Regions from separate parts of the Pectobacterium sp. HCp5_1 genome, predicted to be linked through region 1. Evidence: predicted binding sites of a transcription regulator. Region 1 holds the regulator's gene; each other region holds the start of a gene.
What was found. Region 1 encodes LexA, which represses DNA repair genes until DNA is damaged. Its sites were predicted from a motif close to TNCTGTATGTACATACAGNA; they were not measured.

Region 1 (9,917 bases):
CTGAGTAGGAATTAGCGCTTCCGTCACAATCGTCAGATGCGTTTCCCAACCGCGCGCCAGCGCTTCTGCATCCGTCGTGAGTTTATCTGCAGCTTCCAGCAGGATACGTCCGCGTTCCAGCAGCATCCGCCCGACATTCGTGAATTTAGTACGATGTCCAGAACGATCGAACAGCACCACATCTAACTCTTCTTCCAGTTTCTGCATGGTATAACTCAGTGCCGAAGGCACCCTACCCAACTCGTCTGCCGCAGCGGCAAAGCTGCCACGGCGATCGATCGCATCCATCACCCTCAAAGCTTCCAGCGTCAATGCTCGTTCTTTCGCCATCTTCGTACTCATTCAGGAATTTTGAACATACCCACCAGATTAACTAGCTAACAATCCAACGTCCACACAATTACTATCAGTTCAATAAATAATTCTCTGGGGGGATAACAATTATGATCACACGAAGAGCAGCAGGGCAATGCGGTCAGGCCGACTATGGCTGGTTGCAGGCGCGCTATACCTTCTCTTTTGGTCACTATTTTGACCCACAGCTGCTGGGCTACGCGTCTCTGCGCGTGCTCAATCAGGAAGTATTGGCACCGGGGGCATCATTCCAGCCGCGAACCTACCCACGGGTTGATATTCTGAACATTATTCTTCAGGGCGAGGCGGAATACCGCGACAGCAACGGCGGCCACATTCGGGCCAAAGCCGGAGATGTGCTGCTGCTCTCCACACAGCCAAACGTCAGCTATAGCGAACATAATACCAATGCCAACAAGCCGCTGACACGGCTGCAATTATGGCTGAATGCCTGCCAGACTCGCGAGAACAGCCCATTGCAGCGCATGGGGTTGAGTTCAGTAAACCATACACTGCTTGCCTCACCGGAAGGTGAACACAACAGCCTGCAACTGCGCCAGCAGGTTTGGGTTCATCATGTCGATCTCCAGCAGAATGAGCAAAGCACGATCGCGCTACAGGGGAATCAGGCATACCTCCAGCTAATTCACGGTTCAATGGCGGTAAAAGGCAATCAGAACAGTGAAACACTGCACTGCGGCGACGGAGCCTTTATTAAGGAAGAAACAGCGTTGACGCTACAGGCAGAGTCGCCTTTGCGGGCACTGCTCATCGATCTGGTCGTGTAACGCTTCTGTTCGTTGTTTTTGCAGGGACTTCTGTTCGTTGTTTTTACATGAAGTGGTTTTCGCAGGAAAACGCCGCCAGTTCGGCGTTTTTATTCAGTCGTGGTAAGATATCCGTCTTGTTCCTCAATGCGTCAGGGTGATATGACAATGGATTCAACCAAACAGGACAAACTTCTTGCCCAGGCTGAACAGATTTGTCAGCAGCGCGCTGTGCGTCTCACGCCGCAGCGGTTAGAGGTTTTACGCCTTATGGCACAGCAGTCCGGTGCTATCAGCGCTTATGACCTGCTGGATCTGCTGCGCGTTTCTGAACCTCAGGCGAAACCACCGACTGTCTATCGCGCGCTGGATTTTCTGCTGGAACAAGGCTTCATTCATCGCGTCGAATCCAACAACAGCTATGTGCTGTGTCACCATATCGAAGACCACAGCCACACGTCCGCCCTTTTCATCTGCGACCGCTGTGGGCAAGTCACAGAACGTCAAACCGAAGGTGTGGAAGAAACGCTTCGTAGTCTGGCGCAACAGTCGGGATTTACGCTGCGTCACAGCGTGGTGGAAGCACACGGGTTATGCGGAGGCTGTCAGGAAGTTGCATCATGCAAGCAGCCGGATCATTGCGATCACGACCATAGCGTCCCGATTAAAAAACGATAGCCCAAGGGCTATCGTTTTTTCTGTGGAGAGAGACATCACCTTTGTTACCCGTGATAGCTACCAGTGATATTTGTGGTGCTCTTCCCAGTGTTTCACTTCTTTCTCTGCCGCTTCTTTTGCGTACCCGTAGCGCTCCTGGATTCTCCCCACCAGTTGGTCACGTTTACCTTCGATGACCGTCAGATCGTCATCCGTTAATTTGCCCCATTGCTCTTTCGCTTTACCTTTAAACTGTTTCCAGTTACCGCTGGCTTGGTCTTTATTCATAAGAATCTCCGTACCTTAGGTGCATTGCGCATAAACGAATCGTGACTAACGACTCATGCGTCAGTTTTAGATAAATAGTTTTATTCAGTAAGCAGCATCATAACTATGTGAACCATGACGGTGCTCTTCGCCACTGTCTCCCTTGATTACCGGGCTATCTAAATGTGATGGCTAATGATCAATCGGCAAACGATCAATCAAGATAAAAATGCTTACCTTGATAAAAATTATAGTCGAATATTTCATTTAACATGGAAAATCAGGAATCTGTGACTGGAATGAACGTTGAGAAAGGGAATATCACCCAAAAAAGCAGTGAAAAAACAGAAGGGTAATGGGGATCGTAGAAAACGCGCGCGAAATGTAACTAAATATATATGGTTGGCAGATTAACAGACTGAACATGATGCACTGACCCAGACAGACGAGCAGTGCATCTCTGCGAATGGTTAGCTCCAGTCGCTGTTACGAATCACGCCAACCGCCAAGCCTTCTATCGAAAAGCTTTGCTGACGTAAATCGACAACAATCGGGGCAAACTCTTCATTTTCAGCGAGGAGGTGTACCGTATTGCCCTGCTTTTTCAAGCGCTTCACCGTCACTTCATCGTCAATACGCGCGACGACAATCTGACCGTTACGCACATCTTCTGTTTTATGCACGGCCAGTAAATCACCATCCATAATACCGATATCTTTCATCGACATACCGCTCACCCGCAGCAAGAAATCAGCGCTGGGTTTGAACATCGCAGGGTCAACCTGATAGTGACACTCGATATGTTCCTGTGCCAACAGCGGTTCACCTGCGGCCACGCGACCAACCAAAGGAATACCCGTCTCTTCTTCCATCAGTAGACGAATACCGCGAGACGCGCCCGATACAATCTCAATCACGCCTTTACGCGCCAGCGCTTTCAGATGTTCTTCAGCCGCATTGGGAGAGCGAAACCCCAGCTGTTGAGCAATTTCCGCGCGCGTTGGCGGCATTCCGGTCTGCGCAATATGATCGCGGATCAGGTCATAAACCTGCTGCTGCCTTGCTGTTAATACTTTCATTCCGCCCCCTGGTTGTTTATACAGTCTTGCTGTGAGTATATACAGGTAAGCCACAATTGGGAATGGAGATATCGGTAAAGCTCCTGACTTTTACTCATTTATGCGCGCCGTCAGGCAAAATGTTGCCAGAGGATGCTGCCCCAGACGACAGCGGCTAACAAGATGGCAACAAAGACAGCCGCCGAGCCAATATCTTTCGCCCGACCGGATAATTCGTGGTGCTCGAGACCAATGCGATCGACCACGGCTTCAATGGCGCTATTGGCCAGCTCAAACAGCATAATCAGTACCACAGACCCAATCAGCAGCAGTTTTTCGACCAGTGTAACCGGCAGTAAACACGCGATAATGACGCCGACAAGGGTCAGTATCGTTTCCTGACGAAATGCCGCCTCATGCTGCCACGCCTGCTTCAGCCCCTTAAAGGAATAACCGGTCGCCTTAATAATCCGGGTCATCCCCGTTGCTTTATTCATTTATCCTCCATTATTACGCAAAATAGTTCGCATTTTAACGCGCTTACGTTGTCTCATCACCACAGATCTCCGGCGCAGTTTCTGGTATCCTTGCGGCGCATTGCTAACAAGAGGCTCCATGTTGTTATGTCAGGTTGGCGTAAAATTTACTATAAATTATTGAATCTCCCACTGAAACTGCTGGTGAAGAGCAAAGTTATTCCCGCAGATCCGGTGGTCGAGCTGGGGTTAGATCCCTCACGTCCTATACTCTATGTTCTGCCTTATAACTCTCAGGCGGATCTCTTGACGCTACGAGCGAAATGCCTGGCATTGGGGCTACCCGATCCCTCGCAGTCGTTCGAATTCAATGGCGTCGAACTGCCTAGCCACGTCTTTATTAATGACGGGCCGCGCGTCTTCCGCTATTACGTTCCCAAACAGAAATCCGTCAAGCTGTTCCACGACTACCTGGATTTGCATCGTGCCAATCCAGATTTAGACGTACAGATGGTGCCGGTTTCTGTGATGTTTGGGCGTTCTCCGGGTCGGGAAGGCCACGCTCAGGCCGCACCACACCTGCGCTTGCTCAACGGTATCGAGAAATTCTTCGCCGTCCTGTGGCTAGGCCGCGACAGCTTTGTCCGCTTCTCCAGCCCGGTGTCGCTACGCTATATGGCGACCGAGCATGGTACTGACAAAACCATAGCCCACAAACTGGCGCGTGTCGCACGTATGCACTTCTCCCGCCAACGTTTGGCGGCAGTTGGACCACGTTTGCCGGTGCGTCAGGAGCTATTTAACAAGCTGCTGGATTCCAAAGCGATCAAGAAAGCCGTGGACGATGAGGCGCGCAGTAAGAAGATTTCTACTGAGAAAGCGCAGCAGAACGCTATTGCGCTGATGGAAGAAATCGCCGCTGACTTCTCCTACGAAGCCGTGCGTCTGTCGGATCGCGTATTAAGCTGGACGTGGAACCGCCTTTATCAAGGGATTAACGTCCACAACGCCGAACGCGTTCGCCAACTGGCGCAGGATGGTCACGGTATTGTCTATGTGCCCTGCCACCGCAGCCACATGGATTATCTGCTGCTATCCTACGTCCTGTACCATCAAGGCTTAGTGCCTCCACACATCGCCGCCGGCATCAACCTGAATTTCTGGCCAGCAGGACCGATCTTCCGCCGTCTTGGCGCGTTCTTTATTCGCCGTACCTTCAAAGGCAACAAACTGTATTCCACGATTTTCCGTGAATATCTGGGTGAGCTGTTTGCCCGCGGTTATTCGGTTGAATACTTTATGGAAGGCGGACGTTCACGCACGGGCCGTCTGTTAGAGCCGAAAACCGGTACGCTGGCGATGACCATTCAGGCCATGCTGAGAGGCGGCACACGCCCTATCACGCTGGTACCGATTTATGTCGGTTACGAGCATGTGATGGAAGTCGGCACCTATGCGAAAGAGCTGCGCGGTGCGGTGAAGGAAAAAGAAGGCTTTATGCAGATGGTGCGCGGTTTACGCAAACTGCGTAATCTCGGCCAAGGGTACGTGAACTTCGGTGAGCCCCTCCCGCTGACAACCTACCTGAACCAGCATGTTCCGCAGTGGCGTGACGCGATCGATCCCATCGAGGCACAGCGCCCGAGTTGGCTAACGCCGACGGTGCAGGATATCTCTATGGATATCATGGTGCGCATCAACAATTCTGCGGCAGCAAACGCGATGAACCTGTGCTCTACGGCTTTATTAGCCTCGCGCCAGCGCTCGCTGACGCGTGAACAAATGCACGAACAGCTGGATTGCTACCTCCAGTTGCTGCGCCAGGTGCCTTATCACAAAGATATTACGGCACCGAAGAAGACAGCGGATGAACTGCTGGAACACGCGCTGGGCATGAACAAGTTTGAAGTCGAGAAGGATAGCATTGGCGATATCATCATTCTGCCGCGCGAGCAGGCGGTACTGATGACGTACTACCGCAATAACATCCAGCACCTGTTGGTCTTGCCGTCGCTGATCGCCAGCATCGTCATCCACCATCGCCGGATTACGCTTGCCGAAGTAGTACGACAGATCGCGCTGATCTATCCGCTGCTACAAGCCGAGCTGTTCCTGCACTATTCCAAAGAGCAGTTGCCGGACGTGCTGGAGACGCTGGCTAATGAACTGATTCGACAAGAGCTGCTGTGCAGCCGTGACGGTCAATTAGCCATCAATCCGCCACGCATCCGTACGCTGCAACTGCTGTCAGCAGGCGTGCGTGAAACGCTGCAACGCTATGCAATCACGCTGTCTTTACTGTGTGCGAACCCAGGGATCAACCGTGGAACGCTGGAGAAAGAAAGCCGGAACATGGCACAGCGTCTGTCCGTCCTGCACGGTATCAACGCGCCGGAATTCTTTGATAAAGCGGTGTTCTCAACGCTGGTCGCGACCTTACGTACAGAAGGATATATCACCGACAGTGCGGAAGCGGCACAAGGCGATATCGTGGCAATCTACAATATCCTCGGCGATCTGATCACCCCGGAAGTTCGGTTGACCATTGAAAGCGCCAGCTCATCCGCTGAGATGGAAGCCGCCAGTCGGGTTGAAACCAATAGTCAGGTGGAAACCAGTAGTCAGCCGGTAGAAAAGGTCGAAGAAACAAAGCAGGATTAACCGGACAGTCACGGGAAAATGGCGGATAACATACCGCCATCAAGCCGTGAATACATATGGCATGACAAACACTTCTGAGCATTCCACCATAAAAAAAGCAGCGAGAAATCGCTGCTTTTTTTTGTCTCTGTCGGTTAGCCCTATAGGCCAAACAGTACGCCAATAAATATCGCCATACCCGCGTATTTATTATTGTGAAAGGCTTTGAAACAGGCATCACGCTCGCGCCCAGCGGTCAGGATTTGCTGGTAAACAAACATCCCCGCAGCCACCAGCAGCGAAATGTAGTAGGGGGTTCCCAATCCGCTGATCTTTCCTAAAATCAGCAGCAACGCCAGCATACTGAACTGCAGCAACCCAATGATGATATTGTCAAACCGGCCAAATAGGATCGCGGTAGATTTCACGCCGATCTTCAGGTCGTCATCACGATCCACCATCGCATATTGGGTATCGTAGGCGACCGTCCAGCAAATATACGCGACAAACATCATCCAGCAGCTCGCTGGCAGGCTTTCACTCACCGCCGCGTAAGCCATCGGGATTGACCAGCCAAACGCCGCGCCCAGCACAAACTGAGGAAGATGGCTGACCCGTTTCATGAACGGGTAGACCCACGCCAGAACCAGCCCCGCAACGGACAGCCAGATCGTCATCTTATTCAGTGTCAGCACCAAGCCAAACGCCAGCAAGACCAGCACGACAAACAATATTTTGGCCGCTCGTTCACTCACCTCACCGCTGGGCAATGGGCGAGAAGCGGTACGTTTTACATGGCCGTCAAAATGGCGATCGGCATAATCATTGATGACGCAGCCCGCCGCACGCATCAAGAAAACGCCAGCGACAAAAACAAACAGCGTCCACGGTGCAGGTGCCCCACCTCCCGCTAGCCACAGCGCCCATAGCGTTGGCCACAGCAGCAACAGAGAACCTATCGGTTTATCAATTCGCATCAAGCGACAATAAGCCAGCCATTTCCCTGCTGTAACACTTCTTTCCAAGGATTTATCTCCTCAAATTACCTGCCAACCTTCATCACCGGCTGAAATAAATCGGTGATTCCGGTAAGAAAAGCTCGGTCAACAGTAACGGATAACACGAGACACACAGGCGGGAACGCCGCGCCCATAAGCCTTCACTGCATCCGGTATGAATATAGTCACGCGTCAGCGCCTTTTGCCCAAACAGGTAGCGGCCTAGCGGCTGATTGCCTATTTTCGTCAGGGCTGAATCCGTGCCGTCGAGCGTCTGTTGCGGAACAATGGTACGGCCAAAAAGCCAGGGACGATCGTCACCATACAGCACCACTTCACGCAGCCAGTAACGTTCACTGTACGGCAGCTGTTCGCGTTCTTCGCCCAGCGCCTGTGGCGTAATGAATTTCTCACTGCACAGGATGGTCTTCAGTTGGGCACAATATTTTTCAAGTCGCCGCGTCATGGAGCCGGTTTCCATCAGCCAGTCACCAATGTGCTCAGGTAATACCGAAGGGGGCTCAGTAAACCAGGAAATAGAGCGCAGAAGCGTAGACGCATCGTCAGACATTGTCCCTACTCCGAACAGGGTTGTTTTGAATAAAAAGGTATTCGTAAATAAAGTAACTTCGCCATTGTAGCGCAGAATGCTTCCCCCGATAACACGCGATAAACGCATTCATCAACGATACGGCAACATTTCAGCAATGCAGCGCATAAAAAAAGCACCACCCAGTCTCGCGACCAGATAGTGCTCTTTGAAGGACAGAAAGACGAGCTTCTGTAACCTGACTCCTGTCACCAGAAAATGGCTTCCGGCAACAAGATGTCACATTACATCATGCCGCCCATACCACCCATGCCGCCCATACCACCAGCGCCACCTAAGTCAGGTGCATCGCTTTTCGGCAGGTCGGTAACCATACATTCGGTGGTGATCATCAGACCAGCAACGGAAGCCGCGAACTGCAGCGCAGAACGGGTGACTTTGGTTGGATCCAGGATACCGAAGTCGATCATGTTGCCGTATTCTTCAGTTGCTGCGTTGTAACCGTAGTTACCTTCGCCTGCTTTAACGCTGTTCGCAACCACAGATGGCTCTTCGCCAGCGTTGGAAACGATCTGACGCAGTGGCGCTTCCATCGCGCGCAGCGCAACTTTGATACCCACGTTCTGGTCTTCGTTTTGAGCAGTCAGAGAAGCCAGTTTAGCTGCAACGCGAACCAGCGCAACACCACCACCCGCAACCACGCCTTCTTCTACCGCGGCGCGAGTCGCAGCCAGGGCATCTTCAACGCGTGCTTTCTTCTCTTTCATTTCAACTTCAGTTGCTGCGCCAACTTTGATAACGGCTACGCCGCCAGCCAGTTTAGCCACACGCTCTTGCAGTTTTTCTTTGTCGTAATCAGACGTTGCTTCTTCAACCTGCTGACGGATCTGAGCAACACGGCCCTGGATCGCAGCTTCTTCACCCGTGCCATCGATGATGGTAGTGGTGTCTTTGTTGATCACAACGCGTTTTGCCTGACCCAGATCTTCCAGCGTCGCTTTTTCCAGCTCCAGACCGATCTCTTCAGAGATAACGGTACCGCCAGTCAGCGTCGCGATATCTTGCAGCATTGCTTTACGACGGTCGCCGAAGCCCGGCGCTTTCACCGCAGCCACTTTAACGATGCCACGCATGGTGTTAACCACCAGCGTTGCCAGCGCTTCGCCTTCAACATCTTCAGCAACGATAACCAGCGGTTTGCCGGCTTTCGCTACCGCTTCCAGTACTGGCAGCATTTCGCGGATGTTGGAGATTTTTTTGTCAGCAAGCAGGATGAACGGGCTTTCCAGTTCTACAGCACCGGTTTCCGGCTTGTTGATGAAGTACGGAGACAGGTAGCCACGGTCGAACTGCATACCTTCAACCACGTCCAGCTCGTCTTGCAGACCGGTACCTTCTTCAACGGTGATCACACCTTCTTTACCGACTTTGTCCATGGCTTCGGCAATCATTTTGCCTACGGTTTCGTCGGAGTTAGCAGAGATGGTACCAACCTGAGCGATAGCTTTAGAGTCAGAGCACGGTACAGACAGTGCTTTCAGCTCTTCAACAGCGGCGATAACGGCTTTATCGATACCGCGCTTCAGATCCATCGGGTTCATGCCCGCTGCAACAGCTTTCAGGCCTTCAGTGATGATAGCCTGCGCCAATACGGTTGCGGTCGTGGTGCCGTCGCCTGCTGCGTCATTCGCTTTAGAGGCAACTTCTTTCACCATCTGTGCCCCCATGTTCTCGAACTTGTCTTCCAGCTCGATTTCACGCGCAACAGATACGCCGTCTTTAGTAATGGTCGGTGCACCGAAGGATTTATCCAACACGACATTACGGCCTTTCGGGCCCAGGGTAACCTTCACTGCATCAGCCAGTACATTTACGCCGCGCAGCATTTTCACGCGAGCGTCATTACCGAATTTTACGTCTTTAGCTGCCATGGTCTATTTCCCTCAAATTCTTTCAGTTCAGATGATTACGCGCAATTACGCTTCAACAATTGCCAGAATGTCGCTTTCAGACATGATCAACACTTCTTCGTTATCAATCTTCTCTGCTTTCACGCCATAGCCATCATTGAAAATAACGATGTCGCCAACTTTCACATCCAGCGGCTTCACTTCGCCATTTTCCAGGATACGTCCGTGACCTACGGCCAG
Region 2 (9,917 bases), on a different contig from region 1:
TTACCCCATCGATCTGATTGGGCTGGTGGCGCTGTATGAACTGGCGCAGGATGCCGATCTGCGCGAGAAGTCTCGCGTGGTGATTGACCGCATCATGCTGATGACGGCGTGGGTACATCAGAACGGCGTCGCGGTTGGCACCATGGGACGCGCCTACGATAAAGAACTGCGCTCCGGCATGTTGACCGAACTGTCCGGCCTGTGTGCGCTGATGTGGGGCGAGGGCTGGCTGATTCCGCACTGTGCCGCGCTGCCGCTGCTGTGCCTGAGCGACTATCAGCCGCCGGAAACGACGGATCGAATTGCACACTGGTCACTGCCGCACGGTGCAGAAGCACGTTGGGTTCAAGGGTTGAACCGCAGCGCCCGCATCATCGCCTGGAAGCAGAACGACGTGGCGTTTTCTTCCGTCTTCGATCATCACCCCGGCCAGCCCGGACACCAGCAGCATCTGCTGGACGTGCGGCTGGGTACGCACTATGCCGCCCGCCTGTGGGTGAACCACCCCGGCGAAGATCGCCCTGACGGCGTGCACCGTCCTTCTTATTGGGCGGGCAATGGACGTTTGCCGCACTTGATGCAGTACCGTAATCGCGCGCTGATGGTGTTCGATCTGCAACAGGATGTCCGTCCGTGGACGCACCTCTATCTGCCACAAACCGCGCTGGATGAGGTCATCGTTGAAGATGTCTGGTGCTTCGTACGCGGCGGCAACGGCTATGCCGCGTTTCATAATCCCGCCGGATTACAGCCGTTTGCGACCGCAGGCCAGCAGGCGGAAGGCGAACTGCGCGCGTATGGCGAACAGAACGTGTGGTTCGTTGCCGTGGACAGCGGCGACGGCGCACAAGGATTCGCCGCATTCGCTGCCCGCTTCCGAGGGCGTTCGCTGATACAGGACAGCGACGGCGTGCGTATCGACGATCCCGATTACGGCGAATTGGCCTTTAGCCACAAAGCAGGATTCAGCGTGGCGCAGCAGCCTTTCATTTTTCCCGACGATGTCCCGGTCGTCCCGCAGTTCAACACAGGAAACCCATGACATGCAGACAGGTTCACTTAACCGACAACAAACCGAAGCGCTGCTGGCGCAGGTGGCGCGGGCATTTTGCCGCCTGAAAGCAATCGACAGCGTGACGCAGGACGACACGCCGGACGCCGGACTGACGATTCAATTCGAAGAGTGGGATTGGGAAGTCGGCGTCGGGCTGTACGGTTTCTGGAAGCTGGCGCATCTGACGCAGGACGACACCATGCTGACGACGCTGGCGAACTGGTATCAGCAAAAGCTGGATGCCGGGCTGCCGCCGCGTCAGATCAACTCGACGGCGCCGATGCTGGTGCTGGCGTTGCTGTGTCAGGACAAACCGGATGCGCCCGCGCAGTGGCGTGAAACCGTGAGTGACTGGGCGGACTGGCTGCTGCACTCGCTACCGAAAACCGAGGACGGCGGCTTCCAGCACACGGTGAAAGAGCGGCCAAACACCGGGCAATTGTGGGACGACACGCTGTTTATGGCCGGTCTGTTTCTGGTGGTGGCGGGGAAATTGCTCTCCCGCCGCGATCTGATCGAAGAAGCGGAATATCAGCTCGTTACGCATGCGCGCTATCTGGCCGATGTGCGTAGCGGGCTGTGGTATCACGGCTGGACGTTTGTCGGTCGCCATCACTATGCCAATGCATTCTGGGGACGCGGCAACGCCTGGATCACGCTGGTGCTGCCGGAAATGCGAGTGCTGGCGGAGGATCAACTGTCCGCGCCGGTATTGCGCACGCTGGAAGCGATTCTGGAGCAGCAAACGACAACGCTGGCACGTTGCCAGCACGAGTCTGGCCTGTGGCACACGCTGCTGGATGACCCAGATTCGCCGCTGGAGACCTCCGCCAGCGCCGGATTTATCGCCGGGATTCTGACGGCGCGTCGATTGGGCATGCTGCACGATTTCCCGCAGGACGTACTGGAAAAAGGCTATGCCGCCGTGGTGGCGCAGATTGACGCACAGGGCGTGGTACAGGGTGTCTCGGACGGCACAGCGATGGGACACGACTTACAGTTCTATCGCGATATTCCCAATGTCGCCGTGCCTTACGGGCAGGCGCTGGTCATGCTGATGTTATTGGCACAGTTAGATTCTGTTTGCGAGGGCTGACAATGGCGAGTCTTGAACTAAAAAACGTCCACAAAAACTATGGTGCGGTGAACATCATCAAAGGCGTGGACTTAACGATTCATGATGGCGAGTTCATGGTCTTTGTGGGGCCGTCGGGCTGTGGAAAATCCACGCTGCTGCGCATGATTGCCGGGCTGGAAGAGATCAGCAGCGGTGAGCTGTTGATCGACAACCACAAGGTGAACGATCTCACGCCAGCAGAGCGCAAGATTGCGATGGTGTTCCAGTCTTACGCGCTCTATCCGCACCTTTCGGTGCGCAAGAATCTCGCGTTCGGGCTGGAGAACTTGCACTTCCCCAAAGACGAAATCATCCGTCGCATTGATGAAGCCGCCCGCATGCTGGGGCTGGAACCTTATCTGGATCGCCGACCGCGTGCGCTGTCGGGTGGGCAGCAGCAGCGCGTGGCGATTGGTCGTGCGATCGTGCGTGAACCTGACCTGTTCCTGTTTGATGAACCGCTTTCCAATCTGGATGCCAAGCTGCGCGTGCAGACGCGCGGCGAGCTGTCTCGCCTGCATCAGAAACTGCGCACCACCATGATTTATGTGACTCACGATCAGGTGGAAGCGATGACGATGGCGCAGCGCATTGTGGTACTGAACGCCGGTCGCATCGAGCAGGTTGGCACGCCGCTGGAACTGTTCAATCGGCCGAAAAATAAATTTGTCGCCGGCTTCATTGGTTCACCGCGCATGAATATGTTTCCGGCGCAGATCGTCGCCACCTGCGCGGACGGCGTTGAGGTGCAGTGCCCGTCCGGCAATCGTCTGGTGCTGCCGTTTATCGGCACCGTCGGGCAGAACGTCACACTCGGCATTCGTCCTTCACACTGTGAGCTGGTTGAGGACGGCGAGGGCATGGCGCTGTGCGTCGATCGCTGCGAGATGATGGGGCATGAAACCTTTATCTACGGGCGAATGGGCGGTATTGACGATGAGATGATCGTCCATCTGGCGCAGCACCGTGAGTTCGCCGCAGGTGAATCGGTGTTCGTCCGCTTCCCGCCGACGTATTGCCATCTGTTCGACGGCAAAACGGATGACACATTGCCGCGCTGTACCGAGCACTAATTATCGCGACGGGAGAGGACGACATGAAAAAAATTGCCTTACTGCCCGCAGGATCGCTGATCGACAAGCTGGTCACGCCAGTGGAAAAAGCGGTGAATCTGCTACAAAAACTCGGTGGCCGCAAAGTGATGCCGTGGTTTTTTATCGCGCCGAATATGCTGCTGTTCGCCGTTTTTGTCTTTATTCCGATTCTGCTGGCGGTGTGCTACGCCTTTACCGGCGGCACCAATATCCTGCTGTGGGAACGCCCTTACGTCGGCGTGGATAACTTTTCCACGCTGCTGAGCTGCGGCAACTACGCCGAGCCATCCACCTGTGAACAGGATCTGTTCTGGACGGGCGTCTACAACACGGTGTCGTTTACCTTTTTCAACGTGCTCTGCACGCTGCTGGTGGCGCTGGTAACGGCGCTGATCCTCAACCGCAAGATTATCGCCCGTGGCTTTTTCCGCGCCATGTTCTTCTATCCGGTGCTGCTGTCGCCGGTGGTGGTGGGCCTGATCTGGCAGTGGTTCCTTAACCGCAACGGCCTGCTGAATCTGGTGCTGTCGTCGCTGGGCGGGCAGCCGATTACCTTCCTGCTCGACCCGACGCTATCGCGTTTCTGGGTGGTGTTTGTCTCCGTCTGGTTTCACGTCGGGTTTTATACCCTGATCCTGCTGGCCGGATTGCAGGCGATCCCGCGTGATATCTACGAGGCGGCGGCGGTGGACGGCACCTCGCGCTGGCGTGGTTTTTATCGCCTGACGCTGCCGCTGCTGGCACCGAACATTCTGGTGGTGGTGATTCTGCTGACCATCAACAGCGTGCAGATTTTCGATGAAGCCTGGGTGCTCACCAACGGCGGCGGCCCCGGTACGGCCAACAGCTTTATCGTGCAGTACATCTACCAGACGGCCTTTTCGTCAAACGCGTCGCTCTACGGGCTGGCTTCGGCGGCCTCGGTGTTGATGGGCGTGGTATTGATGATCCTGACGGCGTTACAGTTCCTGCTGACGCGTCGGCTGGAAGGGAAAAAATAACGGGAGCCATGATGAAAATAATCGCATTTCTCACCCGTACCCGTCACCCGGGGCGCATTCACATCACGGATATCATGAGCTGGGTTTGGCTGGTGGTGGGTACGCTGCTGGTGATGATTCCGGTGATGTGGGCGGCGATGTCGTCGTTCAAAACGCCCGCAGAGATCAACCGTTTTCCGCCCAGCTTTCTGCCGCAGGCGGCGGATACTATCACGTTGCCGGAGTACCCGAAGCCGCTGGAGCTGTGGCAGGTTAAGCAGGAAGACGGCGAAGCGAAAACTATGGCACTGGTCAGGCGCATCGGCCTGATTGCACAGCTGGTGAACCCGGATGCGCCAAGTGAGGTGGTGCGTGTATCGACGAAAGATCTGGTGCCAATGAAGGCCTTACATTTGGAGACGGAGAACTACACAACGCCGATAACGAAGTTCCACTTTGCCACCTACCTGAAGAACACCGTGTTCGTGACGGTGATGGCGACGCTGCTGACCCTGTTGCTCAGTTCGATGGCGGCGTTTGCGCTGTCGAAATACGAATTTCGCGGGCGCGGTACGGTGCTGACGCTGTTTCTCTCCACGATGATGATTCCGCTGTCGGTGGTGATGGTGCCGACGTTCCTGGTGGTGATTGGCCTGAACATGGGCGATAACCTGTGGGGCGTGATTATTCCCACGGTGGCGACGCCGACCGGCGTATTCCTGCTGCGGCAATATATGTTGACGATCCCCGATGAGCTGATCGAAGCCGCGCGCATCGATGCCGCCAGCGAGTTCCGTATTTACTGGAAGATCATCCTGCCGCTGACCGCACCTGCGCTGGCGGTGCTGGCGATCTTCTCGGTGATCTGGCGCTGGAATGACTTCCTCTGGCCGCTGATCGTCCTCTCCAGTCAGGATAATTTTACGCTGCAAATCGGTCTGAACGCGTTTCAGGGGCAGTTCTCGGTGCAGTGGCACTATATACTGGCGATGACGATGCTCTCGCTTCTGCCGGTGACGGCGGTGTTCGTCTTCCTGCAAAAATACATCACGACGGGGATTGCCAACACGGGGATGAAATAATGGCGACACTCAAGGATATTGCCGACCGCGCGGGGGTTTCTATTAGCACGGTTTCGCGCGCGCTGAACGGGACGGCACCGATCAGCGCCAAAGTCAGGCAGCACATCATGGCGATTGCCACCGAGCAGGGCTATCCGTTGCATAAAGTGGCCAAAGCGACTGTCGCGCAGACGGAACCGCTGCGCCACATTCTGCTGGCGACGCCGCGCAACCTGATGCTGGAGAGCGAGTACAATCTGGTGTCGCTGACGCTGATTAACGCCCTGAAAACGCTCTGCCTGCAACGCAACATCCAACTGCGTCCGTTTCTGGGGGAGCACGACACCATTAACGAACAGCAGTTATTGCGCGAGCTTCAGGGCGGAAAAGAGAGCGGCATTCTGATTGTGAATGACGATCACCCGACGCTGCTGAACGCCGTGGCGGAAAGCGGGATTCCGGCGGTGCTGATCAACGGTGAAGATCCCTCAATGCGCCTGAGCAGCGTCACGCCCGCCAACCACTACGCGGCGGCGGCGGGAGTGCGTTACCTGATCGAACAAGGGCATACGCGGATCCTGCATCTGACCTGGACGTCGCGCATGACGATCAAACAGCGCGAGCGCGGCTATCGGGATGCGCTCATGCAGGCGGGGATTGCGGTGGATGAGGATCTGATCCTCTCGCTGCCGGATTTCCATCCGCGTACGGCGCGTGACGCGCTGCTGCGCTGGCTGACGGCTAACCCCGACAGATTGGGTGTTACCGCGATTTTCTGCGCCGCGGATAATCAGGCCATTGGTGTGATTGATGCGCTATATCAGCACGGGCTACGAGTGCCGGAGGACATATCGGTGATGGGGATGGACGACATCCTGCCGTTCGACATGCTGCCGGTTTCACTCACCACGGTGCATTTGCCGTTTGAGACCATCGCCCGCGCGGCGCTACAGCTGCTGGCGCAGCAAATGACGCCTGCACAGGCGCTGGGTATTGCCCAGCGCACCGAGCTAGCCGGGCAGGTGGTGGTCAGAGAATCGGTACGGCGGGTGGAGTAGGCGGGGTGTTATTTACAGGGAAGTTTCACTCCGCATAAGCACTATAGTTTCTGCATAAGTACTATATTTCTGCATAAATACTATAATTAAAGCGGCATTCTATATTCGATAACACCCGGTTTTTCCGCTACCCAATCATAAAGCCGCTGAGCTGTTTTATTGGTTTCCTGAGTATGCCAATACAGCCGATCGCAGTTTTTTTCTTGTGCCTTTTCTCTCACGTATTCAATCAGTTTTTTGCCAACGTTTTTACCGCGAGCGGTGGGATCAACGAAAAGATCTTCTAAGTAACAATAAGAGTTTACTCCCCATGTGGAATCGTGAAAAACAAAGTGCGCGAAGCCCACAATGTCTAATCCTTCTCTCGCTACCGCGCAATACACAGGGATATCGGCTTTAAAAAAGCGGCTCCAGGTGACTTCCGTGACCTCATCGGAAAGCTGCACCTTATAGAATTCCTGATAACGCTTCCAATAGGGCAGCCACTGCTCGTGATCTTCTGGCTCAACGGAATTAACAATAATTTCTTGGTCTCTATTCATCATTTTACTCTCATATTTTCGTGGATAGGTGATGGCAATCAGGCTGATATTTACCGGAATAAAATAGCAATCAAATAGATGGATATGCCCCTCCACTTATTGAAATGGAACCAGACCAATTCGTTACGATCTAAACTGACATAGGCTGTGGATGAAGTAGGCTAAAGTGGCAGGTTCATTCATGCTGTGCTCAAATCTCTTATCATGCGGGTTTTTTGTATCTAAGGAGGGAGTGATGGATATTCAACAGAGAAACACTGGCGAACATCAAACGGTTATCAACAATGAATCCGGTGTCGTCCACGTTAATCATCACCATGGGCAATACACCAATCTGGCGGGTGAAAATACGGTGCGTGTCTATAAGGAAATATCACGTGCAGAACAGGGTAAGTTCATCGTCAGCTTTGTGGCTGTTTGTTTATTACCGGGGTTGAGTCTTGTCGCGGATTTTATGCAGATTCATCCTGCGATCAACTTGCCGCTGTGGGCGTATGTCGCCGCATTCGGGGTGATATTTGGCGTGGTGGTGGTGGGATATTATGACAATCTCCGTATTTTGGTCTCTGGCGCGCCGAATAAAGAGGAATGTAAACAGCTTTATGCCGATAGGTTATTTAGCAGAACCGAGGCTGGCTATATTGTATTTACCCACACGACAGCGTGTATTTATCCAGACTGCTGCGGAAACATCGTGATTTCGACACCTCCAGAGCGATACAACGGGGAATACTCTTTTTTCGGTAAATGCAGCCTTGCTGGCAGGCAGCACTCGTACGGTATCGACTATAACTTCAAAGCGTATCCCATAAAAGTGGACTGGCGGCCGATGCCCAAGTCGAATCAATAGCGCTGTGGTCGATAGGGTTTATCATTTCCACAAACGTGCGGTTTGTGGCCTGAATTGCCATCCCTTGTTTCTTTATTCGCGTTTAACATCGTAAAAAAACCCCGAACGTTCGGGGTCTTAGATAGGGTTTCTAAACAATCAACTCTACGTTCAACTTAGAACGGAATGTCGTCGTCGAAATCCATTGGCGGTTCGTTGCTTTGTGCCGGAGCATGGTTTGTAGAGGAATGGTTCTGTGCCGGACGCTGTTGAGATTGCGCGCCGCCGCTGAACTGGTTGCCGCCCTGCGGCTGCTGAGGTTGACCCCAGCCGCCTTGTTGCTGACTGCCACCTGCGTTACCGCCTGCTGGTGCGCCGCCGCCCTGGCGTCCACCCAGCATCTGCATGGTGCCGCCGACGTTAACGACGACTTCGGTGGTGTAGCGCTCTACGCCAGCCTGATCGGCCCATTTACGGGTTTGCAGTGCGCCTTCGATGTAAACCTGAGAGCCTTTGCGCAGGTATTCGCCCGCGACTTCTGCCAGTTTGCCGAACAGCACGACACGGTGCCATTCGGTCTTCTCTTTCTGCTCACCGGTTTGCTTGTCACGCCAGCTTTCCGACGTAGCCAGCGTGATGTTGGCAACTGCACCACCATTCGGCATATAGCGGACTTCCGGGTCTTGACCCAGATTCCCGACAAGAATCACTTTATTAACGCCTCTGCTGGCCATGCTCGTCTCCTGATGAATCGGTAGATTTATTTTCTAAGTCTAAACGATCAATCTTACCATGGGAAAACTCTCTGTCATACCTGCGAAATGGCTTCAGAAATGAAAGTGAGATTTGCAGCGTTTGCAAAGTAAACGGGTTTAATACTGGATATCCATTCAGTTTTTTTTGTGCCATAATTGCTCGTTTCGTACCGGTTCTCTCCCTTCGAGAGGCGATGACAAACCGTTTTTATTCCGGGAAATGTGTGAATGGATAAGATCGAAGTTCGTGGTGCTCGTACCCATAATCTCAAGAATATCAACCTGATAATCCCTCGTGACAAGCTGATCGTAATCACCGGTTTGTCGGGCTCGGGTAAGTCATCGCTGGCGTTTGACACGCTGTATGCCGAAGGGCAGCGGCGCTATGTGGAATCTCTCTCCGCCTACGCCCGTCAGTTTTTGTCGCTGATGGAAAAACCGGACGTCGATCATATAGAAGGGCTGTCGCCCGCCATCTCTATCGAACAGAAATCCACCTCGCATAACCCGCGTTCCACGGTCGGGACGATTACCGAAATTCATGACTACCTGCGTTTGCTGTTTGCTCGCGTGGGTGAACCGCGCTGCCCGGAGCACGATGTGCCGCTGGATGCGCAGACGGTCAGCCAGATGGTGGACAACGTGCTGGCGCAGCCGGAAGGTAAGCGCCTGATGCTGCTGGCACCGATTGTGAAAGATCGCAAAGGCGAGCACAGCAAGACGCTGGAAAACCTGGCCTCACAGGGCTATATCCGCGCCCGTATCGACGGCGAAGTGTGCGATCTGTCCGATCCGCCGAAGCTGGAATTACAGAAAAAGCACACCATCGAAGTCGTCGTTGACCGGTTTAAAGTGCGCGAAGATTTGGCGCAGCGGCTGGCAGAGTCGTTTGAAACCGCGCTGGATCTGTCCGGCGGTAGTGTGGTGGTGGCGGATATGGACGACCCGACGCAGCCTGAACTGCTGTTCTCGGCGAACTTTGCCTGTCCGGTGTGTGGCTACAGCATGCACGAACTGGAACCGCGTATGTTCTCGTTCAACAATCCGGCGGGCGCGTGCCCAAGCTGTGATGGTCTGGGTGTGCAGCAATTCTTCGATCCGTCCCGCGTGGTGCAAAATGCCGAGCTGTCGCTGGCGGGGGGTGCGATTCGCGGCTGGGATCGCCGTAACTTCTACTATTTCCAGATGCTGCGCTCACTGGCGGAGCATTACAAATTTGACGTCGATGCCCCATTTGAAAGCCTGAGTGCCGCGGTGCAGAAAGTGATTCTGTACGGCTCCGGTAAAGAGAACGTCGAATTCAAATATATCAACGATCGCGGCGACACCTCGGTGCGTCGTCATCCGTTTGAAGGCGTGCTGCACAACATGGAGCGCCGCTATAAAGAGACGGAATCCACAGCGGTGCGCGAAGAGCTGGCGAAATT
Region 3 (9,917 bases), on a different contig from region 1:
AGAATCAGGGTGAACCCGACCAGGATCAGGAACGACAAGGCCAGCATTTTGACGGACGGATGGCGTTCGACAAACTCGCCGATAGGGCGCGCAGAGAACATCATCACGAGAACGGCAATAACAACCGCTGCCATCATAATAAATAGATGGTCAGACAGGCCGACAGCAGTGATCACCGAATCCAGGCTGAAGATAATATCCAGCATCATGATCTGCACAATCGCGCCAAAGAAAGAGTACACCTTGGAAGTATGGTCTTCTGAACCGCCTTCGACGGTTTCGTGAATTTCCATACTCGACTTCCAGATCAGGAAGAGTCCCCCGAAGAACAGGATCAGGTCACGTGTGGAGATTTCATTGCCAGCGACGGTAAACAGCGGATCGGTCAGACGCATGACCCAGGCAATAGAAGCGAGCAGTCCCAAACGCATTAACATCGCGCCCATCAGCCCGATGCGGCGAGCTTTGTTTTGCTGGGCTTTAGGCAGTTTGGCGACAACCAGAGACAGGAAAATAATGTTATCGATCCCAAGAACGATTTCCAGAATAGTCAGCGTTCCCAATGCTAACCATGCGTTCGGATCAACAATCCAATCAAACATTATATCAATACACCTTAAACGAAACGTAAACGATATTATACTCTGCCAGCTCGGGGCGTAGGCAAGCGAAAGTGTGATGTCGTAGAGATATAACGTTCATACTTCGCATTGCAGCCGTGTGCTGGCGTCCCTTTTGATCTGGGTTGGCGTCAGGCTTTTCCCAGACCGATTCCCTTGTCGCACGATTGCTGCGTAATTAGAGTGCGGCGTATAAGGCTAGTGTACGATGAAGCGAGGCGCTGATGAAGCATCGTGCTAATAGAACATCGCACTAATGAAATTCAACGGCTGAGCTGCATAAAGTGGCGGGCCAGTAGCGGCGCGGTAAAGGTTTTTTTCAGATAGAACCCGCGTGGCAAGGTTAGAATCGGTTGACCAAATTCGCCAATCGCCTCGGTTAATGCCCGGCTATTTGCCGCTTTGGGACGTAGCTGTAGCACTTCTCCATGTCGGGCGGTGATGCTTTCTACCCGGCCAAGCACGATCAGATCCATCAACTCTTCCCAATCGCAGCGCAGCTGTTCCTCTTCTTCTTCATTGGGGCTCCAGATCAGCGGTGTGCCAATACGGCGTTCCCCCAGCGGAATGTGTCGCGAGCCTTCCACCGGAATCCACAGGACCCGCGCGAGCTTGTGTCGTACGTGGCTGCTTTCCCACGTCACGCCGCTGTTGCCTGTTAATGGTGCGACGCAGACGAACGTGGTTTCCAGCGGTTTGCCCTGTTCATCAATAGGAATGGTTTTGAGTTCAACGCCGATGTCGGGGAAATCCTGCTCGGGTTTGCTGCCTGCGCTTGCACCCAGAAAACGCTCCAGCAAGATACCAATCCAGCCTTTATCGCGTTTCAGGTTAGCGGGAAGGGGCAGGCGAGCGATGTCCGCTAATTCCGCGAGATTATAACCCGCGAGGGATTGCGCGCGTTCCAGCAACGTGTGCTCACTTGGCGGCGCAGTCGTGTGAACCGTGGGTGAATTCATAGCGTATAGCTCGATATTTTTTCGCTCAAAAAAAACACAATAGACAGAGAGTACCAGTGCACAGCCTGCAGGACTGTGGAGAAAAACAATAATAGCATGATTCGTAGTGCTTTTTTTTAGTGTGATGGCGATCACTTAACACCGTTTTGCAAACTGTGCACGTATAGCCACCGACAATAAACAGGATCTTACACTAGGTTATCCACAGATTTCTTGGATAACCCACATAAACATGAATTACTGGTTCGATTTACAGCCTTGACTCCCGACCTTTTTGCTGTTTTTGCCTATTTATTGCCTGACTTTGAGGCATTCCCTGTGGATAAAATCGTCATAGTGCGATCTTTCGCCAATCTTGCGTTGTATGCCATTTGAACAAAAAATAAGGGGCTGATGTTTCACGTAAGATGGTTTGTAATTTAATGAATAAAAAGAATTATTTTTTAATTCGCATTAATATTTTTTCTTCGTGAAAAATTAGTTTTACTCACTTCTTCATGGGTTCTGCACAAAGATGTCCACAGAAAAAGTGAATAAATTGCCGATTCCGGTCTTCACATGTTTATAACTTTGATCTTATCTGTGGGTTATCTTACTTTTATTCGTATCACATGCTTTCTAAGCAGTGGTTTACCGCCTGACGGGAGTGTGAAACAATCAGGTCATCTTTGCATTGATGTTTATCGAGGTAGTCGGTGATCGATGATGATGGCTACCGCCCAAACGTTGGTATTGTAATTTGTAATCGGCAGGGGCAGGTGATGTGGGCCCGGCGCTATGGTCAGCACTCCTGGCAGTTTCCGCAGGGGGGAATTAACCCCGGTGAAAGTGCTGAGCAGGCGATGTACCGCGAACTGTTTGAAGAAGTCGGGTTAAGAAAAAAGGATGTGCGCGTATTGGCATCTACCCGTAACTGGTTACGCTATAAATTACCAAAGCGTTTGGTGCGTTGGGATACAAAACCGGTCTGTATCGGCCAAAAGCAGAAATGGTTTTTGCTACAGTTGATGTGTAATGAGTCGGATATCAATATGCAGAGCAGCGGCACGCCGGAATTTGATGGCTGGCGCTGGGTGAGTTACTGGTATCCGGTACGTCAGGTCGTCTCTTTTAAGCGAGATGTGTATCGTCGCGTGATGAAGGAATTTATCAATCCGGTGATACTGCTTCAGGAGAGTGTTGCGGCTCGGGTGGTTACCCCATCTGGTCCTCGGCGAAAAAGAGGGTAATTCAGGCACATTATGCTCACGCGCTTGCGAGAAATTGTCGAAAACGTTGCGGCAACGGCCCGCCTTAGTGATGCGCTGGACATTCTGGTCAATGAGACCTGTCAGGCTATGGACACGGAAGTCTGTTCCATTTATCTGGCTGATCACGATCGTCAATGTTATTACCTGATGGCAACGCGCGGGTTGAAAAAGCCGCGCGGGCGCACGGTTACGCTGGCGTTTGGGCAAGGTATTGTCGGGCTGGTCGGGCAACGTGCTGAGCCCATCAATCTGGCCGATGCGCGTGCACATCCTAGTTTCAAATATATCCCCGCCGTGAAAGAGCAACATTTCCGCTCTTTTCTTGGCGTTCCCATTATCTACCGTCGCCACCTGCTGGGCGTACTGGTGGTGCAGCAGCGTGAACATCGTCAGTTTGATAAAAACGAAGAATCGTTCATGGTGACGCTGGCCACGCAGATGGCCGCTATTCTTTCCCTTTCACAGATAAAAACGCTCTTCGGTCAATACCGTCAGACGCGCGTTAAGGCGCTGGTGGCTGCACCCGGCGTGGCGATTGCCCCCGGCTGGCAGGATTGTACTCAGCCTTCTCTGGAACAGGTTTTCCCCGCATCGAGTCTGGACAGCGAGCGTGAGCGCTCCCGTTTAACGCAGGCGCTGGAAGAGGCAACGGCGGAATTCCGTCGCTTCAGCAAGCGGTTTAGCGCCAGCGCGCAGAAAGAGAGCGCGGCGATTTTCGATTTGTACTCGCACTTGCTGAACGATGCACGGCTCAAGCGAGAACTCTTTCAGGAAGTGGATGCGGGCAATGCCGCCGAATGGGCCGTGAAGCTGGTGATCGAGCGCTTTGCCGCGCAGTTCACCAATTTGCAGGATACTTATTTACGCGAACGGGCGGGCGATCTGCGTGCGTTGGGGCAACGACTGCTGTTCCACCTCGACGATAACGCGCAAATCATGGGGCAATGGCCTGAGCGCTTTATCCTCGTGGCGGATGAATTAACCGCCACGCTGCTGGCGGAACTGCCGCCGGAGCGTCTGGCGGGCGTAGTTGTCTATGACGGTGCCGCGAATTCGCATGCGGCGATTCTCGTCCGTGCCATGGGCATTCCGACGCTGGTGGGCGCAGACATTCAGCCCGAACTGCTGCATCAGCGACAGCTGATTATCGACGGCTATCGCGGTGAGCTGCTGGTCGATCCTGAACCCGTGCTGGTACAGGAATACCAGCGTCTGTTGACGGAAGAAAATGAGCTGACTCGTCTGGCCGAAGGCGAGATGGAACAGCCTGTCGTACTGAAAAGCGGCGAACGCATTCAGGTTATGCTGAATGCGGGGCTCAGCGCTGAACACGAAAAACGCTTTATCAATCAGGTTGATGGAGTAGGTCTGTATCGCACGGAAATCCCGTTTATGTTGCAAAGCGGATTTCCGTCTGAAGATGAGCAGATGGCGCAATATCAAAGCATGTTGGCGCTTTACCCTACGCGCCCCGTGATGCTGCGCACGCTGGATATCGGCGCGGACAAGCCGTTGCCTTATCTGCCTATTAGCGAAGAGAACCCGTGCCTTGGCTGGCGTGGCATTCGTATTACGCTCGATCAGCCTGAAATCTTTCTGATTCAGGTGCGCGCGATGCTGCGTGCCAACGCGCATATTGGCAATCTCAATATCCTGCTGCCGATGATCAGCAGTCTGGATGAAATCAGCGAAGCGCGTCGCCTGATCGATCAGGCCGCAGGCGAAGTAGAAGAATTGCTGGGCTTCCCGCAGCCCAAGCCGCGAATTGGGATCATGATTGAAGTCCCGTCGATGCTGTTCCTGCTCCCTCATCTGGCTTCCCGCATCGATTTTGTTTCGGTTGGTACCAACGATCTGACGCAGTATCTGCTGGCGGTAGATCGTAACAACGCTCATGTGGCATCGCTTTATGACAGTCTGCATCCTTCCATGTTGCAGGCGTTGAATATGATTGCCGTCGAGTGCGAGCGGCACAATATTCCGCTTTCCGTGTGTGGTGAAATGGCGGGCGAAGCGCTCGGCGCACTGCTGCTGACGGGGTTGGGGTATCGCTCGCTCAGTATGAACGGACGTAGCGTTGCACGAATTAAATATCTGCTGCGCCAAATTACGCTGGCGGAATCGCAGGCGTTGGTGAAGCAATTACTCGGTGCGCAGAGCGCGACGGAAGTCCGACAGTGGGCGGCGATCTTCATGGAAGAGCGCGGATTGGGCGGCTTGATTCGCGGCGGACGCTAATCCGTCGCGGTGCGGTATTGACGGATATATCAAGATTTAATTGCGAGTAAATGTTTAACAACGACTCAATGTTTTACAGAACTTTTCCCCTCCGCGATCAACGAGCGTGGGCGCGTATGCTATGATTCGCCACCGCGGTTCGCAGGAACGGATTCATTCTCCTGCCTTTTGCCTATCAATGACAATCCCAAAAGTAGGGATAACACAATAAAATATGTGGTGAATGATGACGACAAGCTATCTGGCGTTTCCTCAGTTTGATCCCGTGATTTTCTCAATCGGCCCGCTGGCGCTGCACTGGTATGGGCTGATGTATCTGGTGGGTTTTGTATTTGCCATGTGGTTGGCGGTGCGTCGGGCGAATAAACCGGGGAGCGACTGGACCAAAGATGAAGTCGAAAACCTGCTGTATATGGGGTTCCTTGGGGTCTTCGTCGGCGGGCGTCTGGGCTATGTCCTGTTTTATGCCTTCCCGTCATTTCTTGAAAACCCGCTCTATCTTTTCAAAGTCTGGGATGGCGGCATGTCGTTCCACGGCGGCTTAATGGGCGTTATCTGCGTCATGCTGTGGTTCGCTCATCGCACCAAACGCCATTTCTTCCAGGTTGCTGATTTTATTGCCCCTCTGATTCCTTTCGGGCTTGGTGCTGGCCGACTGGGCAACTTCATCAATGGCGAACTGTGGGGACGCGTGACGACGGATACGCCGTGGGCCATGCTGTTTCCTGGTTCGCGCGGCGAAGATATGGCGCTGGCCGTCAGTAACCCGCAATGGCAGGCGATTTTCAATCAGTACGGCATGCTGCCGCGTCATCCTTCCCAGCTGTATCAAATGATGTTGGAAGGAGTGGCGCTGTTTATCATTCTGAATCTCTTTATTCGTAAATCTCGGCCGATGGGCAGCGTTTCAGGGCTTTTCCTTATCGGTTATGGCATGTTCCGAATCATTACTGAATTCTTCCGCCAGCCGGATGCGCAGCTGGGGCTGTTCGGTGGCCTGTTCAGCATGGGGCAAATTCTGTCTCTGCCGATGGTGATCGCTGGTATTCTGATGATGGTCTGGGCCTACCGCCGTCAGCCTGCACAGCAATAATCCGCCGTCCTTCTTTAATATTTGTGGTGAGGTAGTATGAAACAGTATCTGGATCTGATGAAAAAAGTGCTTGAAGAGGGCACGCCGAAAGCCGACCGTACCGGCACGGGCACGCGTTCTATTTTCGGCCATCAGATGCGTTTCAACTTGCAGGACGGGTTTCCGCTGGTTACCACCAAAAAATGCCACCTGCGTTCGATTATTCATGAGCTGCTCTGGTTCCTGAACGGCGATACCAATGTTGCTTATCTGCATGAAAATAAAGTCAGTATTTGGGACGAATGGGCGGATGAGAACGGCGATTTGGGGCCGGTTTACGGCAAACAGTGGCGTTCGTGGGGCGCTGCCGACGGTCGTGAGATCGACCAGTTGAAGAATGTTCTGACCCAGTTGAGACAAGATCCAGATTCTCGCCGTATTATCGTGTCTGCCTGGAACGTGGGTGAGTTGGACAAAATGGCGCTGGCACCGTGCCACGCGTTTTTCCAGTTCTACGTGGCGGATGGCAAACTCTCTTGCCAGCTTTATCAGCGCTCGTGCGATATCTTCCTCGGACTGCCGTTCAACATCGCCAGCTATGCGCTGCTGGTGCATATGGTGGCGCAGCAGTGCGATCTGGATGTCGGTGATTTCGTCTGGACTGGCGGCGACACGCATCTGTACAACAACCATCTGGAACAGACGAATCTACAGTTGAGCCGTGAACCACGCGCGCTGCCTAAACTGGTGATTAAGCGCCGTCCGGATACGTTGTTCGACTACCGCTTCGAGGACTTTGAAATCGAGGGATACGATCCACATCCCGCCATCAAAGCACCGGTTGCGATCTAAAGCCTCTCCCATGTTTTCGAGGGCCGCGTAATGCGGCCTTTTTTGTTTCCCTCGTTTTCCCTACCTCTCCGCACGCTTTTTCTGTTGTTACATCGTTGCAGTAAAACATTGCGAGCCGCCGCGTATAACGCGATTAACACGCTGTTTTTACAGATAAGACTCACTATCCTGACGCCATGAAAACAGGGAATCGGCAACGGCGAGGGTTCACCTTGCTTGAATTATTGGTGGTGCTGACGATTGTGGCGCTGATGGCGGGTGGCGGTTTGCATGGCTGGATTCAGTATCAACAGGCAATTCGTCTGGAGCAGAGTGCGCAGCAACTGCTGGACTTTTTGAGTCGGGTTCAGGCGAATGCTTACTGGCATAACGAAACCCGTACGGTGAAGCTCATACCGCAGGGAGAACTATGGTGCATGGTGGCGGGGCAGAATGAAAAGCAGGCAGAGGAGACGTGCCGTGAGAACCATCCGGGGCAGTTTGTTCGCCATACGCAGGATGTTGTGCTGGCAAAGTTCACAAGCAACGTTTTTACGTTCTTTGGTTTGCGTAACGCGGCACAGGCCGGACACATTTCACTGTCGAATTCTGCGGGGCAGCTGCGTCTCATCATCTCGGTGAGAGGACGGATACGTCTGTGCAGCGAGTCGCAGGCTGTTCTGGCGATTCCCCTATGCTGAAACCGCTCGTGTTTAAACACACAAAATTGAGGCAACTAAGGCTGAGGTGTAAGCCGCGTGGATTCACTCTGCCAGAAATCCTGTTAGCACTGAGTTTAGGGAGTCTGATTATGCTGTCGGCGGCGCAGTTGTATCCTCTGCTACGCAGTCAAAGCCAGGACAGCGCACAGCTTTTCCGGCTGGAGCAATTGTTCAGTCAGGTGGCGATGGGGGTTGAGAAAGATATCCGTCGGGCTGGTTTTTGTGCGGGAACCTGTCAGGGAAAAGCAATTAGCATAGGGAAGTATCCGGGCGAGGCGGAAAACAGCTGTCTGAATGTCTCTTACGATCTGAACCGAAATGGGGTTTGGGATGGTGGGGAACAGCAGGATGCCGAGTCTTTTGGCTATCGCCTGCGCGGTCGGTCGTTGGAAATCCAGAGCGGGGCGCATAACTGTCAGGGCGACAGGTGGGAGAAGCTATTTGATCCGCAAGAGGTGGTGCTCACGGTGTTCCGGTTACAGCGCCTGTCTGCACAAAATGATGCGGCGTTGTATGAATTACAGCTCGCTGGCTATTGGGCCAAGCGTCCTGCCGTTCGGCAGCATACCACTCGCCTTATTCTTGGGCGCAGCCAATGAGAAAAGGACATCAGGAGGGAAGTGGAACGCTGGCTATGGTGCTGCTCATCGCCATTATCGGCCTGCTGTTGATGTCTGGTTTACAGCGCCAGCTTGATGCTGCCATTCAGGTGGGGAACGATGAACGGCACTATTTGCGAGCGTTCAATCAGGCATTGTCCTCGCTGAACTGGGGAAGGGGACAGCGTTGGGGAACGCTAACGGAAAACTGGCAGTGTCAGCGGCTGTCGGCAGAACAGCTCGTGGTGTGCCTGCGTGCGGCCTCGGATGGTGAACAAGGATTACTGCGTGGCGAAGGAACGCTTCCCGCTTCAGCGCGACCGTTGACGTTGTACCAACGGGTGTCCTTTTCGGCACTGTCGTCGGGCCAGATTGCGATTCAACCATTGGGTAACGGCTGGCTGGATTTTTGTCCTGATAAGGAGGTGACACGCTGTGATGCAACGGAATAGCGCGCTGAAAAAGGGGATTGTGAGCCATCAATCTGGCTTTAGCCTGCCGGAGACACTGGTGGCGGCGCTGCTGTTTGCCGTGTCGCTGATGGGGCTACTGCAATATCACCAAATCTTGCAGCAGTCATTTCAACACCAGTTGCAGCAGCGTCAGGCCTGGCGATTTGCGATGCAGCAGTTGGAGGCCTATGAAGCGGGTGTACGGTATAATCCGTCTGATATTGATAATACCGCGCCTCTTGCGAGTAAAAACTGGCAGTTTAGTGTGTCAGAGCAGCTCCAGAATGGAGAATGCCGTCAGGTAACGGCAAGAGTCATGACGCCACGTCGCTATCAGGCTACACTAAACCGTTGGTTTTGCCTGTCATCGCCTGTTGGGTAGGCATACCTGGGTAAACTATGAACTATAAATCGTAAGCCGCGGCGAGCAGGAGCCAGAATGTTTAGAATCTATCACTCTAATCAGTTAGATATCTTGAAAAGACTGATGGTTGAGCTGATAAAACGTCAGCCGCTTGCGGATCCCTTCCAGCAGGAAGTGATTTTAGTTCAAAGCCCGGGGATGGCGCAGTGGCTGCAAATTGAACTGGCTGGACACTTCGGGATTGCTGCCAATATTCAATTCCCGCTGCCCGGTGTTTTTTTGTGGAATATGTGTCGCCATGTGCTGCCGGATATTCCAAAAGAAAGCGCCTTCAGCAAGGATGCGATGACGTGGAAGCTCATGCATTTGCTGCCCGATTTGTTGGCTCAGCCTGATTTTGCGGCCCTTAACCACTATTTGCAGGATGACGATAACCAGCGCAAGCTGCATCAGCTTGCCGGACGCGTAGCGGATCTTTTCGATCAATACCTGATTTATCGCCCGGAATGGATCAAGGCATGGCAAGAAGGGAAACAGGTTGACGATCTCGGCGGGAATCAGCTGTGGCAGTCCGCGCTGTGGCGCGCGCTGGTGGATTACACGCGTGAACTGGCGCAGCCCGAATGGCACCATGCGATTCTGTATCAACGCTTTATTACTGCGTTAGAACAGGCAAAAACGTGCCCGAAAGGCCTACCGCCACGCGTTTTTATCTGCGGTATTTCGGCGTTACCCCCCATCTATTTACAGGCGTTGAACGCGCTGGCGCGTCATATTGATGTGCACCTGCTATTTACCAATCCTTGTCGC

Region 2: the regulator LexA is predicted to act here: its motif matches at 8,612-8,631, upstream of uvrA (excinuclease ABC subunit UvrA).
Region 3: the regulator LexA is predicted to act here: its motif matches at 1,818-1,837, upstream of mutH (DNA mismatch repair endonuclease MutH).

What each region holds. Positions count from the first base shown of each region.
Region 1 is NZ_JAUMIO010000016.1:71,859-81,775, reverse strand. Features, by position in the region: gene Q3A88_RS12740 (LysR family transcriptional regulator) at 1-330, opposite strand, end outside; gene Q3A88_RS12735 (pirin family protein) at 444-1,142, shown strand; gene zur (zinc uptake transcriptional repressor Zur) at 1,290-1,799, shown strand; gene Q3A88_RS12725 (CsbD family protein) at 1,857-2,066, opposite strand; gene lexA (transcriptional repressor LexA) at 2,516-3,124, opposite strand; gene Q3A88_RS12715 (diacylglycerol kinase) at 3,235-3,600, opposite strand; gene plsB (glycerol-3-phosphate 1-O-acyltransferase PlsB) at 3,727-6,240, shown strand; gene ubiA (4-hydroxybenzoate octaprenyltransferase) at 6,381-7,244, opposite strand; gene ubiC (chorismate lyase) at 7,279-7,788, opposite strand; gene groL (chaperonin GroEL) at 8,052-9,698, opposite strand; gene Q3A88_RS12690 (co-chaperone GroES) at 9,744-9,917, opposite strand, start outside.
Region 2 is NZ_JAUMIO010000003.1:227,843-237,759, forward strand. Features, by position in the region: gene Q3A88_RS03840 (hypothetical protein) at 1-1,042, shown strand, start outside; gene Q3A88_RS03845 (glycoside hydrolase family 105 protein) at 1,044-2,150, shown strand; gene Q3A88_RS03850 (ABC transporter ATP-binding protein) at 2,153-3,244, shown strand; gene Q3A88_RS03855 (carbohydrate ABC transporter permease) at 3,268-4,266, shown strand; gene Q3A88_RS03860 (carbohydrate ABC transporter permease) at 4,275-5,327, shown strand; gene Q3A88_RS03865 (LacI family DNA-binding transcriptional regulator) at 5,327-6,364, shown strand; gene Q3A88_RS03870 (GNAT family N-acetyltransferase) at 6,451-6,909, opposite strand; gene Q3A88_RS03875 (hypothetical protein) at 7,142-7,756, shown strand; gene ssb1 (single-stranded DNA-binding protein SSB1) at 7,912-8,469, opposite strand; gene uvrA (excinuclease ABC subunit UvrA) at 8,719-9,917, shown strand, end outside.
Region 3 is NZ_JAUMIO010000007.1:60,578-70,494, forward strand. Features, by position in the region: gene Q3A88_RS07600 (TerC family protein) at 1-602, opposite strand, end outside; gene mutH (DNA mismatch repair endonuclease MutH) at 884-1,579, opposite strand; gene rppH (RNA pyrophosphohydrolase) at 2,275-2,808, shown strand; gene ptsP (phosphoenolpyruvate--protein phosphotransferase) at 2,821-5,067, shown strand; gene lgt (prolipoprotein diacylglyceryl transferase) at 5,294-6,160, shown strand; gene thyA (thymidylate synthase) at 6,197-6,991, shown strand; gene Q3A88_RS07630 (prepilin peptidase-dependent protein) at 7,168-7,671, shown strand; gene Q3A88_RS07635 (prepilin peptidase-dependent protein) at 7,665-8,291, shown strand; gene Q3A88_RS07640 (YgdB family protein) at 8,288-8,743, shown strand; gene Q3A88_RS07645 (prepilin-type N-terminal cleavage/methylation domain-containing protein) at 8,730-9,125, shown strand; gene recC (exodeoxyribonuclease V subunit gamma) at 9,183-9,917, shown strand, end outside.